4 regions of the Pontibacillus salicampi genome follow, and region 3 is predicted to be linked to each of the others. Evidence: riboswitches for the same ligand, from Rfam matches in the RefSeq annotation. Region 3 holds a riboswitch; each other region holds the start of a gene.
The links. A riboswitch is a leader RNA that binds a small molecule or an ion and turns the genes downstream of it on or off. The one in region 3 is predicted to bind S-adenosylmethionine.

Region 1 (4,391 bases), on a different contig from region 3:
AGACGGCACCTATACAGATCCTAATGCTAGAAATTATTGGGGTGTAGATTTAAATCGTAATCACCCAGTTGGGTCTGTATATGACGGATATGCAGGTGCTTCTACTGATTGTACAAGCTATGGGTTTGCTGGCCCAGAAGAGCTTTCGGAACCGGAGGCACAAAACCTTGATTGGCTCGCTAATCAATACGACAACATAAAATTTGCTATGAACATACACAGCTATGGTGGTTATTTTATGTGGCCGCCAGGAGCATACAAGCCGGAAACTAGAGAAACGCTTCCACGTCCTACCGCTGGGGAAGAAGCTTATTTCTGGTCTGCATCCAGACATATTTTAGAAGAGATTCAGAAGCACCGAGGAACCGTCATTCTTCCAAGCAGAACAGGTCCGATACCTGATGTATTATATTCTGCGGCAGGAAACTCCGCAGATAACCTTTGGTATGATAAAGGAATTTACACGTGGAATTTTGAAGTTGGTGCGGATTTATGGAACGCAGAGGAAAACAAATGGGAACTAGTAGGATTCCAGCCGGAATTTGCAGAAGGATATGAAGAGGCGATGGAATTCTCAAATGGGCTAATCGGATTAATGGAAGTTGCAAATAAGTATGGGGAGGATAAGGAGGGCCCTACTTCTAACATGCTCCCAGGCAGCGGGAGATATAAGGGAGCTGTAGAGGTCAGCTTTGAAACAAGCGAACCTGCGACCGTCTTTTACACGATGGATGGCTCGAAGCCGACATTGGAATCGAAAGCGATTCAAGTAGATGGAATTAGAGGAGATGCAGAAACTTTAACTATAACAGAATCTACGATGATCAATTGGTTCTCTGTAGATGCTAGCGGTAATATAGAGAGGGGGTATGATCCACAGAAGGACGAGCAAGGATATCATACTTCCAAAGTTCAAATTGTTAGCAATGACCACAAAGTGGAAGTGGAGGAGCTAGCAGGTTCTAATAGGGTAGAGACGGCAGTGGAGATATCGAAGGACCTTTATCCAAAAGGATTTGCAAAGGATAAGCAGCTCAAAACGGTTGTACTTTCTACATCAAGCGATTTTGCAGATGCATTGTCAGCGGGTCCACTGGCAGCTCAATATGGAAACGCACCGCTCTTACTAACGGATAAGCAATTAAACAAAGAAGTGATGAACGAACTGCAAAGACTTAAGGCAGAAGAGGTTATCATTGTTGGAGGACCAGGAGCAGTGAGCCCTGCTATAGAAACGGCTTTAACTCAACAGTCCTATAGTGTGACAAGAATTCATGGGGATAATCGATATGAAACAAATGAGGCAATTGTAGATGCATTAGATGAGGTAAACGGAGTGTTTGTTGCGTCAGGAGAAAAATATGCAGATGCACTCTCTGCTGCCCCTATCGCTGCAGCGGATGATTGGGCAATCCTATTAACCAAGCAAGAGAAGGTATCTAATGAAGCATTGAATTACCTAGCAGATAAGCAAGTAGTGGTTACGGGTGGAACAGGTGTTATTGATAATAAGGTGTATGACAAAATTCATAAACAAAATGGAGATAAACTGGTGCAGAGAATTGCTGGAGCCGATCGCTACGGTACGCTAGTGAAGCTTCTTCAACAGTTCAGAGCAGATACACCAGCGGATACAGTCGTTGTTGCAACGGGTAAGAATTTTCCGGATGCGTTAACTGCTTCTTCTCTAGCGGTCTCTTCCAAAGCGCCTTTGGTGCTTATTAAAAATCAAGTTACGGAAGAAATGGCCCACTTCTTAACAGAGTTTGGTGATCAGACAGTAGTAGACCATGTGAAGGTTTCAGGCGGTATAGTGAAAAAGCATGCAGTGAAAAAAGTTGTGAATCTATTAGACTAGAACGAAAGGGGAAGAGAGCTGGCTGAAGCAGTCTGCTCTCTTCTTTTCTTTTATTTTATGAGAGGAATTTTATCATAATATATTGACATTTCTTAAAATTAGGCATAAGATTTTCAGTAATCCATATTATTTAACAAAGTTAATATATGTTTTCTTATCTCGAGAGGTGGAGGGACTGGCCCGGTGAAGCCTCGGCAACGGGTCATTTTTATGAAGAAGGATACTGTGCCAATTCCAGCAGGTGCCATCGTACTTGTAAAGATAAGAAGAGCTGTGAATACATAAAAATGTTCCCCTCTCTTCTTGCTTTAGGTAGAGAGGTATTTTTGTTTTGGAAATGAAATAGCAGTAGGTAATCCTGTGTGTGGAAGCACAGGTTGCTTTTAACTTAAAAAACCAACTAAACTGCTTGGATTAGGGTGTTTTGAGAAGAATAATGAGGTTACCAATGGAAAAGCTTAGTGAAATTATGAATCTGAGAGGTGAGTATGGTGGCATTTCAAGTATCAAATAGTCCTTTTACGAAAGAGCAGGCGGATCTATTAAATCAACTTGTTCCTTCATTAAATGAAAAACAAAAATTATGGCTCAGCGGATACCTTGCAGTTACCGAGGTTCCAGCCGAAGGTGAAGCGGTGGGGTCAGAGGAAGCAAATAATCAGGCATCTGCTGTACCGTTACGGGAGGTAACCATTTTATATGGCTCTCAAACAGGTAATGCTCAGGCGCTGGCAGAGGATTTTGGTAATAGACTACAAGGTAAGGATGTTCCTGTAACTGTCTCCTCCATGGATGAAATGAAACCGAAAAATGTGAAAAAGGTACAGGATCTTCTTATTATTACTAGTACCCATGGGGATGGCGATCCCCCGGATAATGCATTATCATTTTATGAATTTCTGCGTGGAAAGAGAGCGCCTCAATTAGAAGACGTGCGTTTCTCTGTCTTGTCACTTGGTGATAGCTCTTATGAATTTTTTTGTCAGACCGGAATTGATTTTGATCAAACATTAGAGGCGTTAGGCGGAGAACGTCTCGCAGAACGAGTCGATTGTGATTTAGATTTTGATGAGCCCGCTGAAGCTTGGTTCTCCTCCGTACTTTCTGTTGTAGAGGCACCTTCATCTGCATCAATAGAGGAGCCAGATGAGGCAAAACCACTACAAGACGAGGCTGTACATTCTCGAGGTAACCCATATCATGCTGAAATACTAGAAAATATTTATTTAAATGGGCGGGGCTCTAACAAGGAAACTCGTCACCTTGAGTTAGATTTGGAAGGTTCAGGGATTACTTATGAACCAGGAGATGCAGTTGGTATCTTCCCTGAAAATGATCCGATATTAGTTCAAACATTAATAGATGTAATGGAGTGGGATGCAGAGCAGCCTGTTCCAGTCGATAAAGAAGGAAGTACGAAACCTCTTCACTATGCATTGACAAAGGTTTATGAAATCACTAGTGTAACGAAACCTGTATTAAGGAAGATGGTGGAGTTTACAGAGCATGAACAACTGCAATCCCTGTTACAAGAGGAGCAAAACGAAGAGCTGAAAACCTACATGTATGGCAGGGACCTTATCGATGTACTTAAAGATTTTGGTCCATGGACACTAACGCCTACAGACTTCGTGAACCTATTGAGGAAAATACCACCAAGGTTATACTCTATTGCTAGCAGTGGTGCTGCAAATCCGGATGAAGTTCATCTAACCATTGGGGCCCTTAGGTATGATGCTCACGGCAGAGCTAGAAGCGGCGTTTGCTCTGTCCAGTGTGCAGAGCGCTCAGAGCCAGGTGATTCTCTGCCAATATTTGTACAGAAAAATCCGAATTTTAAGCTTCCAACTCAAGACGCACCAGTTATAATGATTGGCGCAGGCACAGGTGTTGCTCCATATCGAGCATTCCTTGAGGAGCTGGAAGAAAAAGAATCCGCTTCAGAGACTTGGTTATTCTTTGGAGAGCAGCATTTTGTTTCCGACTTCCTCTATCAGATTGAATGGCAGAAATGGTTAAAGGATGGAGTCTTATCACGAATGGACGTAGCCTTTTCCAGAGATACAGAAGAGAAAGTGTATGTGCAGCACAGAATACTTGAAAAAAGTAAGGACGTATATCAATGGCTCTTGAACGGGGCACATGTATATGTTTGTGGAGATGAAACATACATGGCTAAAGACGTACACAAAGCATTGCGAACAGTATTAGAACAAGAAGGGAACATGAGTGAAGAAGAAGCAGAAGAGTATCTCACCACGCTTAGAAAAGATAAACGCTATCAACGTGACGTGTACTAAGATTCTAACTTGAAAGGAGTAGTATGATGTCTACAGATAAGAAGCATACAGAGCACGGCCCTCCTAGTGCAATGGAGCACATTAAAACAGAAAGTAATTATTTACGTGGAACGCTTGAGGAAAGCTTTGCGGACAGAATTACGGCCAGTATTCCGGACGAAGATACAAAAATATTAAAATTCCACGGAAGCTACATGCAAGATGATCGAGATGTGAGAAATGAGCGAAAGCAG
Region 2 (4,391 bases), on a different contig from region 3:
ATCATATGCGCCAAACTCATGTATGTCATTCTGGTGAAAGGTGGATGCATGCTGGATGGGAACACTAACACCGTTACTTGACTTGTCTACAGCATATTCGTTATGCAAAAGGGATGTTTGTACGGAATAGTTAGACATGCTGGTTCACCTCGTTATACGCTATTTCTAAAGCTTGCTCCAGGTCCTGTAAGAGATCCTCTTCCTTTTCAATCCCTACCGATAATCTCAATAATCGATTACACACTCCATAGCTTGCGCGTACATCTTCAGGAATATCAGCATGTGTTTGCGTGGCAGGGTAGGTTATAAACGATTCAACTCCACCCAAGCTTTCAGCAAAGCATACAAGCTCTAATTTCTCCAGTAAGACAGGAACCATTTCCTCTTCTTTAATTCGGAAGGATAGCATCCCTCCTTTGCCTGGATACAACACATCACTGATATAAGGACTTTGTTCCAGTTGATCGGCTAAATGCTTAGCGTTTGCTTCATGCTGCTTCATACGTAAGCCTAGAGTCTTAATTCCCCTCATGACAAGCCAACAATCAAATGGTGAAAGAACAGCACCACTGGCATTTTGTTGTTCCTGAATGTTCTGGCATAATGCTTCATCATTTGCAACTACTAGACCAGCTAACACGTCATTATGCCCACCTAAATATTTCGTCGCGCTGTGGATTACAATATCAGCTCCAGATACAATAGGTTGCTGCAGGTATGGTGTGAAGAACGTATTATCAACTATTAGCAATAGATTATGCTTTTGTGCCAGGGTAGCAAACTGCTCTATATCTACTTGTGTCATGAGCGGATTCGTTGGAGTTTCAATAAATAACGCTTTGGTCTGCTCGTTTATTACTGATTCAAAATCCTGTGTATCTGTACTATTTATATAATGGAAGGTAAGACCAAATTTGCTAAAATGATTTTCAAACAAACGGTAAGAGCCACCATAAACGTCCTGGGTCACTATACACTCATCCCCTGGTGAGAAAATGGAAAAGACCGTTTGAATAGCCGCCATTCCCGAACTAAAGGCAAAGCCTGCAAGACCTTCCTCTAACGAAGCAATGGATTGCTCTAGCAAATCACGAGTAGGATTGCCAGTTCGAATATAGTCATACCCAGTAGATTTGCCTATTCCTTCATGACGATATGCCGTTGATAGGTGTAGGGGAGGGTTGACAGCACCTGTTGTTTGGTCGCTGCGATTTCCTGTTTGGGCTAGTTTGGTTTCAAGATGATGTCTGCTCATAGTTATCTTCTCCTTTTTAACAGTCTGTAGCTTTAGGACACAATGTAAGGATGGGAACGATTTCTTAGCAATAGGTTGTAAATCTTAAACGTCCTCAACTGGATGAAACAAAGGTCCTTCTAGATAATTTTGGTAATAAAAAAAGCCCTTCCGAAGAAGAGCTTGATATCTCAAGGCTAAACTTCTTCTTATCTTTCAAGTGTCCCCACTTGCTGGAAGTAGCACCTCGCCTAATTTAGGCTGGTTGCTGAAGCATCAACGGGCCAGATCCCTCCGCTTCTCTGAATAAGGAAGTTTATGAAATTGTGTTATTAGTAAAACTATTTCGTTAATTAATACCATACAGCATGAAAGGACAGTATGCAATCCCGAATTTTAATAATTAACTCAGTTAATGTTTTTTCGCATTCTCCAGACCACACCTATGCTATGTTGGAAGAAATGGGCCAGCAGTTAAGTTGATAAACAAAATCTTCCACTATATACCCATTATATGGAATAATGTAATATTAACAGTGCTATTTCTTTTTGAATAATAATGTAATGGATAGATTAGGGGGATGGAAAGTTTGTTACATTCGAGTAATAAGGGGGAGGGACCTGCTTCTTTTGAGGAAGAATCCGTTGTCGTTTTAGCTCATGTTCATCATGATGTATTACTAATCCGTCAATTTAGAGAGGCATTACAGGAAACGATTGTGCAATTACCAGGAGGTGGGGTGGAAGAAGGGGAATCACTGGAGGAAGCTGCAAGAAGAGAGCTTCAAGAGGAAACAGGCTGTCGATGCGATGATATGACTTATCTAGGTCACGTTCTTCCAGCTCCTTGGAACAGCAGGGAAAAGACTCATGTATTTTATACGAACCATATTATCACGCAACATGTACAGGAATTAGAGTCTCACGAAGACATAACATTGTTTTGGGTTAGTGTGGAAGAATGCGTGAAGCTCATACAAAGGAACCAAATTTCTGATGCAGAGGTGTGTTATGCCATATTAAAAGCCCATTTACAAGGGTTGATAGAATGGTAATACGTAAAGAGAGAAGCAGAGAGTTGTATGAACTCTCTGCTTCTTTCCTATTCATCTCTTTTTTGATAAACTCGATCAATGGTTTGAGCAAGGTCGAAGTCTCTTTCACTTAAGCCACCAACATCGTGGGAGGTTAAAGAAACGATGATCTTTCCATATTCGACTTGTAAAGATGGATGGTGGTCTTTCTCATCTGCAATGGAGCCTATTTCGTGAACGAAGCGAATACCGTCCATATACTCTGCAAACGTAAAGGTACGTTGAATGAATCGATCATTCGTTAAGTTCCACTCTTGAATCTCCCGTAAATGCTGATTGATTTGTTGCTCGGTAAGAGTTGACATGTAAAACACCTCCATAAAATATCTTCCTCTTACAATCTACCATTTTTGAAGGACTTTCAAACCAAGATAGAGTAGTTCCTGCAATAACACCACCCAAAGCGAGAGGAAGGTGCTTGAAATATTATATTGAGCTAATAATTTTAATGTTTCGAATATTTTTATGTGAAAACGCATTCACTCATCTTTGTGCTATAATTTTCTAAGTCAGCTTAAAAGAGAGAGAATAAGAGGAGGGGAAACATGTTTCTGACATTAAACGCTGCTCTCATACAAGAACCTATGGCCTTATTGGCATATTTGTCTGCTTTAGTAGGCGGAGTTTACATGCTATCTCAATGGAATCAACCGGCTGTGAAGAAGTTTTTCCATTTTGCACCACCGTTGATTTGGGCCTATTTCTTACCGATGATTTCCACCACGCTTGGAATTATACCTGATGCTTCATCATTGTATGATTTCGTTAGTACGTATATATTACCGTTTGGCCTGTTGCTGCTGTTATTATCAACAGACGTTCCTGCCACGCTAAAGCTTGGGCCAAAAGCTATATTACTATTTTTATCTGGAACATTAGGTGTCGTAATCGGTGCGCCTATTGCTCTAGCTATCTTCCAGCCTTTCTTGCCTGAAGACGCCTGGAGAGGGGTCGGGGCTCTAGCGGGAAGTTGGATTGGAGGTACAGCTAACATGGCTGCTCTGGTGGAAGCTGTCGACACTCCAAAGGATGTATTATCTCCCATCATTGTCGTCGATACAGTTGTAGCTTATTCCTGGATGGGAATTATGATTGCACTAGCAGGACATCAGGATAAGTTTAACAAATGGAACAAGGCTGATAACTCTGTTGTCGAAAAAATTAACGCCCAAATTGGGGAAATCGCCCAATCTAGATCCAAGCCGCTTCAGGTTCCTCAACTACTAGGTATTCTAGGGTTAGGATTTGGTGTTTCTTATGTCGTTAGAAAATTCTCTGAGACATTACCTGAGACCTCTGTACTTTCCGCGAGTACGTACACGATTATGATAATTGCTTTTATAGGAGTTATGCTTTCCTTTACAAAAGTTCGTCGTTTAGATGATTACGGCGCAAGTAATATCGGTTATGCAGGTATATACTTACTATTAACAACTATTGGTGCAAAGGCAGACCTTACTGCTGTAGTAGAAGCTCCAGCATATATTGCAATGGGAATTGTGTGGCTGTTGATTCACATTTTGATTATTTTCCTGTTTGCTCGTCTTTTACGTGCACCACTTTTCTTTGTCGCTGTTGGATCTCAAGGGAATATAGGTGGGACGAGCTCTGCTCCGGTAGTAGCTTCTGTATTCCAGCCAGCGCTGGCTCCAGTAGGCTTGCTCATGGGGATAGTCGGTAATGTTGTCGGTACCTATGCAGCAGTAGCCACCGCCTGGTTAGCCGAATTAGTTTCTAAAATGTAATAAGGTAAAGATAGAAAAGCGTCTAATGGCAATTTCATTAGACGCTTTTTTAAAGGTATCTTGTTTTCGTTGCATATGCTAATTCAAAATTATGTTCTGTCACAATGAAGCGGCTATTATTGTAATTCGCCTCTTAATGGGGTACTGATTAGGTCGTTTTCCTCTAAGAGATCGTTTAAGATGCTGCTTGCTTTGTCCATTTGTTCATTGTAAGCAGGGAACTCCGTGTCCACTTGAGCTGGCTTTCCTTCTTGAAGGGCTTGTGCCTTAGCTTGATAGGCCTTCTCTAAATGAGTTAGGATTTGCTGCACACGTTCT
Region 3 (4,391 bases):
ATTCCTGAAATAAGAGCTGGCATAGATTCTGGGAGTAATACTTTGAAAACTATCGTTGATGTTTTCGCACCCATCCCTTTCGCTGCCTCGATGACTCCTTTATCCACTTCCCGCAAGGCGATTTCTACAAGCCTTCCATAGAACGGAGAAGCTCCAATAATTAACGCCGGTAAAGCAGCATTTGGACCTCTAATGGTACCTATTAAGAAATCAGTGAATGGGAATAACAGCAAAATGAGAATGATAAACGGGATAGCTCTAAAAACATTGACAATGGTTGAAACAATAAAATGAAGTGGCTTGTTAGCCCAAATTCCGTTCTTCGTTGTCAAATATAATAATAACCCCAATAATATACCTAAAATGAAAGTTCCTAGCACTGAAATCCCAGTCATATACAGGGTTTCCTTCGTCGCATCCCACAATTCCTGACCAACTACGTTAGGAAATAACTTACTCCACATTTGGATTCACCTCTACTTCTACCGATGTTTCTGAGATGTATTGAATTGCTTTTTGTATATCATCATCGTCCCCTGTAAGGTGAACTACAAGCGTACCGTATGCGCCTTTTTGTGTCTGCGTTATTTTACCTTGAAGAATATTAACAGCGACAGGGTATTGTTTGGCGACCTCACTAATAACAGCTTGGTTAGTTTTCTCGCCAACGAAATGTAATCTCAATACTGTACCACTCTCATATTCGGCTACAATTGCTTCTAAAGCGTCATCCTGTTCCTTATCTCCCATAACTTGTTGGACAAATCGTTTAGTCACCTTCTGTTTCGGATGACGAAAAACTTCTAGAACATCTCCTTCTTCCACTACTTGCCCACCCTCCATGACGGCTACTCGATTGGAGATTTTGCTAATGACATGCATTTCATGCGTAATGAGTATAATGGTTAAACCTAGCTGCTTATTAATATCAGTCAGCAAGTTCAGAATGGAATCTGTTGTTTCAGGATCTAACGCGGAAGTAGCTTCATCGCAAAGCAGCACCTTGGGGTTATTGGCAAGGGCACGAGCTATACCAACTCTTTGCTTTTGCCCTCCACTCAATTGAGAAGGAAAGTAGTCTTCTCTGCCTGAAAGTCCTACAAGATCAATTAGCTCCTGAACGCGTTTGTTTATCTCGGCTTTGGGAACCTTTGCGATTTCCAGTGGAAAAGCAATATTATCTTTTACCGTTCTTGACCATAATAAATTAAAATGTTGATATATCATGCCAATTTCTTGTCTTGCCTTTCGAAGCTGTCCATTTCTCAACTTGGCGATATCTTGACCGTCGATGATAACTTCCCCACTAGTTGGATCCTCTAGACGATTTAATAAACGGATAAAGGTACTTTTACCTGCACCACTATATCCTATTACCCCATAAATTTCGCCTTTCTCAATATCAAGACTTACGTCATCAACCGCTTGGACGCTGCCGCTACTAGATGTAAATACCTTTTGTAGATTCTTAATAGATATCACGGCTGACCTTCCTCCTTTATAGACTAAACTCATAATTATACTTGGTTTTTTGTTTCAATCTATTCCATCAACGGTATTTGCTAACAAAAAAACCTTTCTGTCAAGAGGACAGAAAGGCTTATATAAGCGTAGATTCGTCCTCTTATTTTTCTAAGTCATCCAACTTAGCAGGATTTGGCACCTTTCAAACTAGGTTTGATGGTTGCCGGGCTTCATAGGGCCAGTCCCTCCGCCTCTCGTAATAAGAGCTTTCTTTATTCAATTAACGTACTAATCCGTCGATTTCTATTTCACATTCTAGCATGGTACTTTGGAACGGTCAATCCTTTTACCTAAAAATTTTATAACCACTTAGCAATTTGTACACATTATATACTATAGTACATATGCATTAGCACTATATAAGAAAATATGAATTATTTAGCATACAAAGATACATGTGCTATGATGCCATGTATAGGTATATTTAATGGAAGGAAGGTGGTGTACATGAAAAAAGCACCGACATTTGAGCTGCAATCTATAGATGGGCGATTTCACCATTTAGAGGACTTCCGTGGCAAGCATGTAATCCTTACGTTTTGGGCCTCCTGGTGTCCAGACAGTGCTCGTGATTTACCGAAAAAGGAGCAATTGTATGATTCCATGGATCATGACAACGTCGAAATGATAACAATAAATGTAGTAGGACGAGAACGAGATGAGCAGGCTGGCATCACTTATGCTAATAAGTATTTGTCACAACTTACACTGCTAGATGATGGGAGAAAAACGTATGATGTGTATCAGTGTCAAGGTGTTCCGACTACAGTCCTCATTAATAAGCAAGGAGAACTCGTAGAACAGTTTGGTGACAAAGCCAACATGATGGATATTGTCCAAGCCATTGGAAATAAATTATTATAATGGTCTAGCCAAATGGAAGAGAGATTCTATCCACAGTAAGTTTTTATAACTGCCATTCATTTTAATTAAATGATTAGGGACACTCAATAACCTACAAGTCCCCTGCCATATGTCTTTAAGAATGAATGGTTTTGCTTCAATCATGATATCTAATTGATTTGGTGCAGATGTGGATGTAATACAAGAACCATTTGTAAATATAACAAACAGCTGTTCTTCACCACTAAAGAAGGCTACAGATAATGTTTTATCCATAACTAGAGGAAAAAGGTCAGATCGTGATTCTATACGCTCAACCCAATTCTGTAATACTTCTTTATCCATCAACACACCCCCTGTGTTCATAGAGCAATATTTTCTCTTATGGTAACAGGTAATAGACACAATTTCTGTCGAAGTATTTCCCGAGAAATAATAAATATTGTCGAACACCCCCATGCAATATTTCGCATGGGGGTGTTCTCAATACTTATATCTAGATACTATCTCTAACAGGTACGGTACAGATTGAAACGCATATACTTTCTCCTGCAGTTCTGTTCCTTTTGTGATTAACAAGCAAGGGACACTTTCTATTTGAAAATCTCCCATAAATGCGGGATGGTACGATGCATTCAACTCGTTAAATAACGTGTGCTGCTTAGCTGCTTCTAATGTATCCAACATCCTTCTGGCTACATGGCACGTCCCACAAAACGGACTGTATATAAACGTCATGGTATAAGTAGAGGACTGCTCATCTAATATTTGAAGAGGATTATCTTCCATTTCCTGCATTCTATATCACCTATTTACGTTAAAAAGATTGGATCAACAGATATGCTCCTGCTTACAAGCGCAGAAGCTAGTTCTGGCTCAGGTGTTGCTGCTACTTCTCTAAATGATTTATCAACATAAATGTGTTCAGCATGTGGTAACTCGAAAGACAGCTGTTTTCTTAATTTGTGACCGGAATCATCTTCATCTACTAGAATATACACATACTTGTTATCGAGATCATGTTCGAAGATCAATTCTTCTAAACGTTCAATTCCTAATGTGCCATTCGTGCATATAATCTCCACATCTTCATTAACTACTTTCTTAATCTGCTGCTTATCGGTTCTACCTTCCACAATAATGACTTTCTCCACATCTGCCATATACATCACCTGTTCCTGCATTCTCTTTTCTTTAGTTTATGATAGCTAGCGCAATTATTCCATTAGAAATTACATATTATTGGACCAAAAATTAGAAGCTTAAACGAGAATGCAGAGTATTCACTTCATTATACAGAAAGGGCAGTGGGATTTCCCACTGCCACCTTCAGAATATTAGCACCAACCATTCTCATCATCACAATCTACATATTGACGAACTTTTGCTGGATCTGATGTTCCTCTAAAGCTTTCCTGATTCTGGCCAAGCTTAGAATCTAGAGATGGCTGTGACTGGTGTAATTGATTATTTTTCTTCGTCTTCTTCTGCTCATGAAGACGGCGACTTTTTAAGTCCATAGGTAATCACCCCTTATTTATAGGGTGTCCCTAAGTAGCAAATGTATGAATTAATCTTCTTCCACCATTGCTTGATACTGATCAGAGTTCATTAACTGTTCCAGCTCTCCCATATCATTTGGTTCAACGATAATCATCCATGCTTTATCATAGGGAGCTTCGTTTACAAATTCTGGACTGTCGTCTAATTCTTCGTTTACGCCAACAACTTTACCGTTTAATGGAGCATAAAGTTCAGAAACTGTTTTAACAGATTCAACGCTACCAAAAGGTTCATCTGCTTCAATTGTGTCTCCAACTTCTGGTAGTTCAACAAATACGATGTCTCCTAGCTCAGATTGTGCGTGGTCGGTAATACCAATTCGTACTTTATCTCCTTCTACTTTAACCCATTCGTGTTCCTCGGAATAATATAGCTCTTTTGGTAAACTCATCTTAAAACCCTCCATTTTCTTATTACATTATTAATGTATTAAACATAACTTTAGAAACCAAATGTTATGC
Region 4 (4,391 bases), on a different contig from region 3:
CGCCTTACTATCGAGACTGGAGGTTGCTTCATCCAGAAGCAGAATATCTGGATTTCGTATTAGCGCCCTAGCTATCCCAATCCGTTGACGCTGTCCACCTGATAACTTAATTCCACGTTCGCCAACCTGAGTATGGTAACCCTCGGGAAGGTCCTCTATAAATTCCTTCGCATATGCCATTTGAGCAGCTTGATTTATCTCTCCTTCGCTGGGTTTATAATCCAAGCCATAACAAATATTCTCCTGAATGGTTCCTGAGATGATAGGACTCTCCTGAGAAACATAGCCAATATGTTTACGCCAGTCCTCGAGGTTAATATGCTGGATATTCATTTCCCCTAACTTGATGACGCCTTTTGATGGCTGATAAAAGCGTTCTATTAATGCAAACAAGGTCGTCTTGCCACTACCACTTGGTCCTACAATTGCTGTTACAGCATTAGGAGGAATAGTGAATGAGATATTATTTAGAACAACACTAGTTTCCTGATACCCAAATGATACACCATCGAAATGGATATCCTGTTTGGCTTCCTTAACCCTTGCCCCTTTATGTAATGCTTCCTCTTGTTCATCCAGAATCCCAATGATACGCTCTGTAGCTCCTGAGGCTTTTTGAAGTTGAGTAAAAAAGGTAGTAAATTGACTTAGTGGGACAATGATTTGAAATAAGTACAGTATAAAAGCTACGAGATCACCTGCAGAAAGCCCACCTGAAGACACTCTGAAACCTCCATAGCCAAGCACAATAACTAGCATTGCCATGAGTACTAGCGTCATTAAAGGACCAATGATGGCTTGAATGGTAGCTTCCTTCAGTCCATATTGAAATAGGTTTTGAATTCCTGTTGTTCCCTGATTGAACTCTCTCCTTTCGGCATTAGAGGCCTTTACTAGACGTATTTCAGAAAGCACTTGGGTCGTTGTGGCTGTAAAGCTTGCTGTCTCATCCTGCAACCCACGGGAGACCTTATACATTTTCCTGCCGAGCGGTAAAATGATTCCAATCGCTAATGGTACGGCTATCAGCATTACCATAGTCATCTTCCAATCAAGAATTAATAGAATAATAACCGACCCAATAATCGAAATAAATCCTGTAAAAAAATTGGTGACATGCTCTGTTATTAAATTTTTGACGATACTAGTGTCATTTACAATCCGACTAATTAGTTCCCCTGTCTTATGTTCATCGTAGAATGGTACAGGGAGCTTAACATGCTTATCCCACAGCTTGGAGCGTAGTCCTGCTACAATTTGCTGCCCAACATAATTTAACAAATAAATGGAAAGTCCACTTGTGAAGGCTTGTATTAAGAACACTGCAAATAACATCGCTACAAATGTCCATTCAAAAGAGGCGATACTGAAATCATTAATAAAATCCCTTGTTAATAACGGTATGAACAGGCTGACGATGGTGGAAATCACACTGAACGAAAACGCTATGCCCATTCTCGCAACAGATGGCTTTGTATTTTTAATTAATTGAAAAAACTGTTTCCCCTTTTGGGGATATGTCATTTCTGTCAAATTGTATCCCTACTTTTTTCTTATGTACTATTGTCATTTTACCACAAGTTCATCCATTTATTTGATATAGCCCATTCCCCTCATCTAGTGCTGTATTGCTACTTTATTATCATAAATTTTCGAAAAAGTTCAAAAAAGGATTGACCTCTCTTACAATCTCTCCTATAATTCAAATTACAACTTAATAGCTCTTATCAAGAGCGGCTGAGGGAATAGGCCCTGCGAAGCCCGGCAACCTTTCAATTCGTTTGAAAAGGTGCTACATCCTACAGACTACGGTCTGAAAGATAAGAGGAGGAAACGTGTACATACACCCTCTTCTTATGGAAGAGGGTTTTTTAGTGTCCTCTTCTATAAAAACTACTTAATGGAAGGATGAATAACAATGAAAAGATCACTAGAACAACGTTTACAAGACGGTCCAGTCATTTGTGGAGAAGGCTATTTATTTGAATTGGAAAGAAGAGGCTACCTGCAAGCAGGCTCCTTTGTACCAGAGGTAGCTATTGAAAATCCAGAAGCATTGAAACAAACGTATCGAGATTATATGAAAGCTGGATCTGACGTGGTTCTTGCTTTCACCTATAATGCCCATCGTGAGAAAATGAGAATTATTGGTAAAGAAGACTTGCTAGAGCCTTTAAATCGAAATGCTATCCGTTTAGCTAAAGAAGTTGCAAAGGAACACCCAACCGAAGAAGCACTTGTAGCTGGGAACGTTTCCAACACTAATATATTCGATCCGGACGATCCCGCATCAAAAGAGAAGGTTCGTACGATGTTCGCAGAAATGATTAAATGGTGTAAAGAAGAAGATGTTGATTTTGTGAATGGGGAAACATTCTACTATTATGAAGAAGCAAAAATTGCCCTAGAAGAAATACAGAAACAGGACTTACCAGCTGTTATCACATTTGGTCTTATGGGAGAAAACATCCTTCGTGATGGGTACACCGTTGAAGAAGGCTGCCGATTACTGGAGGAACAAGGCGCACTCGTTGTAGGAATGAACTGCTTCCGTGGTCCAGCTACCATGCAGCCATATGTAGAAAAGATACGAGAAACATGTGAGGGCTTTGTAGGAGCACTGCCTATTCCATATCGTACGACAGAAGAGCATCCAACATTTTTTAATCTGCCAGATGGAGGTTGTTCTTGTAGCTTGCCAACTGAAACCACCTTCCCTACCTCTCTTGATCCGCTTTACTGCAATCGTTATGAGCTTGCATCCTGGGCAAAAGATGCTCTCAACACAGGTGTGAATTATTTCGGTTTATGCTGTGGAGCTTCACCGAGTATGCTTAGAGAAGTAGCTGAGACAGTTGGGCGTGAAGCGATTAATTCTACGTACTCACCTGATATGGAAAAGCACTTCCTATTCGGCACAGATGATACACTGAAAGGGCATAACCTTACCTATCGGACAAAAGCATAATAAAAAAGATAGGCTATTATAAAATGCTCCCTTTGTAAAGGACATTTTCAACGACATCCTAGACCGTTTTTGGGAGATGATCTCTGTATTGAACAGGGATCATCTCCTTTGTTAATACGGATATAAGGTGTGCCAAGTCACCTAGGAAATGTTAAGAGCTATGATAACCATGTTGATTGATGATTATAGGTAAAGAAGGGGATATGTTTTCATGCGAAAGATTAGCTAAGTAAGCGGAGGATTACTTAAGAAGCGGGGTAGAAAGCGACAAAAAAATTCTCTGATGCTAACCATCAGAGAATATATCCATGTTATATTTCAAAATCCACTGCAAGAATATCTGTAAGACCGATTTCCCTTAAGTAGGCTACAACCTCTTGGTGTTTCTCATGAGGGCTATATGCCTCTAAAGCTTGTTTATCTTCAAAGCGTACCGTTAAGCCTACTTCATAGCCTTGATTCCTATCAGAGAAATTCAAACCAGCTTGAATATCAACGATACCAGGAATTTCTTGTTTAAGTGATGTCAGCTTATGTATTGCCTCTCGCTGCTGCTCTTCTGTAGTTTGTTCAGTAAACGTGAACAAAACAATATGTTCAATCATTTAAGATCCCATCCTTCCTAGTGTATATCCATAGAAGATCCTTCATTCACTATATTCTTCTGGTGCTTTCAGGTCAAACGATAGAATACAAATTCACTCGCCCCATGGAATCAATTGAGAGATAGCTAAAGTCATCAAAGGGTACCAAGTATCCCAGAAAGAGATGATGACATTATGTGTCTTCTTTTAATGTTTGATTTAACAAATCAGCACTATATAAAGCTTTTTTATCTTGTTCAATTTCCCCTGGCTTGTTCGCTTGTCCAAGTACGTAACCTTCAAATGGAAGGTGTACAAAGTCAAAAATATACTTAAATTGTTGCAGCAGCGGTAGTCCTTTTATATAGGGAGAATCTCCGCCCACCGCAATAACATACCCTTTTTTCCTAGCCATTCGCTCGCGGAGATCATGATATCTATCCTCTCTCATGGCTTGAGACCAGCGATCAATAAACTGCTTCATGGTACCTGTCATCGTGTACCAGTAGATGGGAGTGGCAAAGATAATCTTATCGTATTCCATTACACGATCCATTACTTGCATGAAATCGTCTGCTACTTCTGAAAAGCCTCCCTCAGCGTGACGTTCATCTACAATGGGGGAAATATTGTACTCATCCAATTGGATAATATCTACCTCTAAACCATGAACTGCTCGAGCAGATAATAGATTTGTATTTCCATTTTCACGGCTTCCACCGTTAATCATAACAATGCTCATTCCTTTTCCCTCCTAGGTTTTGTCTGTTCATACTATTTAGCTTATACTATACATGCAAATCAGAAAAACGAATAATTTCGATAAGAATAATAGATAA

Region 1: linked by a shared signal. The riboswitch ahead of ACFFGV_RS03690 (assimilatory sulfite reductase (NADPH) flavoprotein subunit) and the one ahead of ACFFGV_RS09720 (methionine ABC transporter ATP-binding protein) in region 3 are both predicted to bind S-adenosylmethionine.
Region 2: linked by a shared signal. The riboswitch ahead of ACFFGV_RS13425 (methionine biosynthesis PLP-dependent protein) and the one ahead of ACFFGV_RS09720 (methionine ABC transporter ATP-binding protein) in region 3 are both predicted to bind S-adenosylmethionine.
Region 4: linked by a shared signal. The riboswitch ahead of ACFFGV_RS04215 (homocysteine S-methyltransferase family protein) and the one ahead of ACFFGV_RS09720 (methionine ABC transporter ATP-binding protein) in region 3 are both predicted to bind S-adenosylmethionine.

Annotation. Positions count from the first base shown of each region.
Region 1 covers NZ_JBHLTP010000003.1:446,537-450,927, forward strand. The annotation lists gene ACFFGV_RS03685 (cell wall-binding repeat-containing protein) at 1-1,858, shown strand, start outside; SAM riboswitch class I at 2,010-2,126, shown strand; gene ACFFGV_RS03690 (assimilatory sulfite reductase (NADPH) flavoprotein subunit) at 2,350-4,158, shown strand; gene cysI (assimilatory sulfite reductase (NADPH) hemoprotein subunit) at 4,185-4,391, shown strand, end outside.
Region 2 covers NZ_JBHLTP010000011.1:246,887-251,277, reverse strand. The annotation lists gene metC (cystathionine beta-lyase) at 1-138, opposite strand, end outside; gene ACFFGV_RS13425 (methionine biosynthesis PLP-dependent protein) at 131-1,255, opposite strand; SAM riboswitch class I at 1,441-1,547, opposite strand; gene ACFFGV_RS13420 (NUDIX hydrolase) at 1,825-2,289, shown strand; gene ACFFGV_RS13415 (4a-hydroxytetrahydrobiopterin dehydratase) at 2,337-2,633, opposite strand; gene ACFFGV_RS13410 (DUF819 family protein) at 2,874-4,073, shown strand; gene ACFFGV_RS13405 (hypothetical protein) at 4,190-4,391, opposite strand, start outside.
Region 3 covers NZ_JBHLTP010000008.1:26,196-30,586, reverse strand. The annotation lists gene ACFFGV_RS09725 (methionine ABC transporter permease) at 1-464, opposite strand, end outside; gene ACFFGV_RS09720 (methionine ABC transporter ATP-binding protein) at 454-1,482, opposite strand; SAM riboswitch class I at 1,622-1,730, opposite strand; gene ACFFGV_RS09715 (TlpA family protein disulfide reductase) at 1,972-2,388, shown strand; gene ACFFGV_RS09710 (hypothetical protein) at 2,383-2,712, opposite strand; gene ACFFGV_RS09705 (thioredoxin family protein) at 2,851-3,165, opposite strand; gene ACFFGV_RS09700 (toprim domain-containing protein) at 3,180-3,536, opposite strand; gene ACFFGV_RS09695 (hypothetical protein) at 3,705-3,887, opposite strand; gene gcvH (glycine cleavage system protein GcvH) at 3,938-4,321, opposite strand.
Region 4 covers NZ_JBHLTP010000003.1:541,181-545,571, reverse strand. The annotation lists gene ACFFGV_RS04220 (ABC transporter ATP-binding protein) at 1-1,524, opposite strand, end outside; SAM riboswitch class I at 1,722-1,827, shown strand; gene ACFFGV_RS04215 (homocysteine S-methyltransferase family protein) at 1,919-2,968, shown strand; gene ACFFGV_RS04210 (Dabb family protein) at 3,280-3,573, opposite strand; gene ACFFGV_RS04205 (flavodoxin family protein) at 3,746-4,294, opposite strand.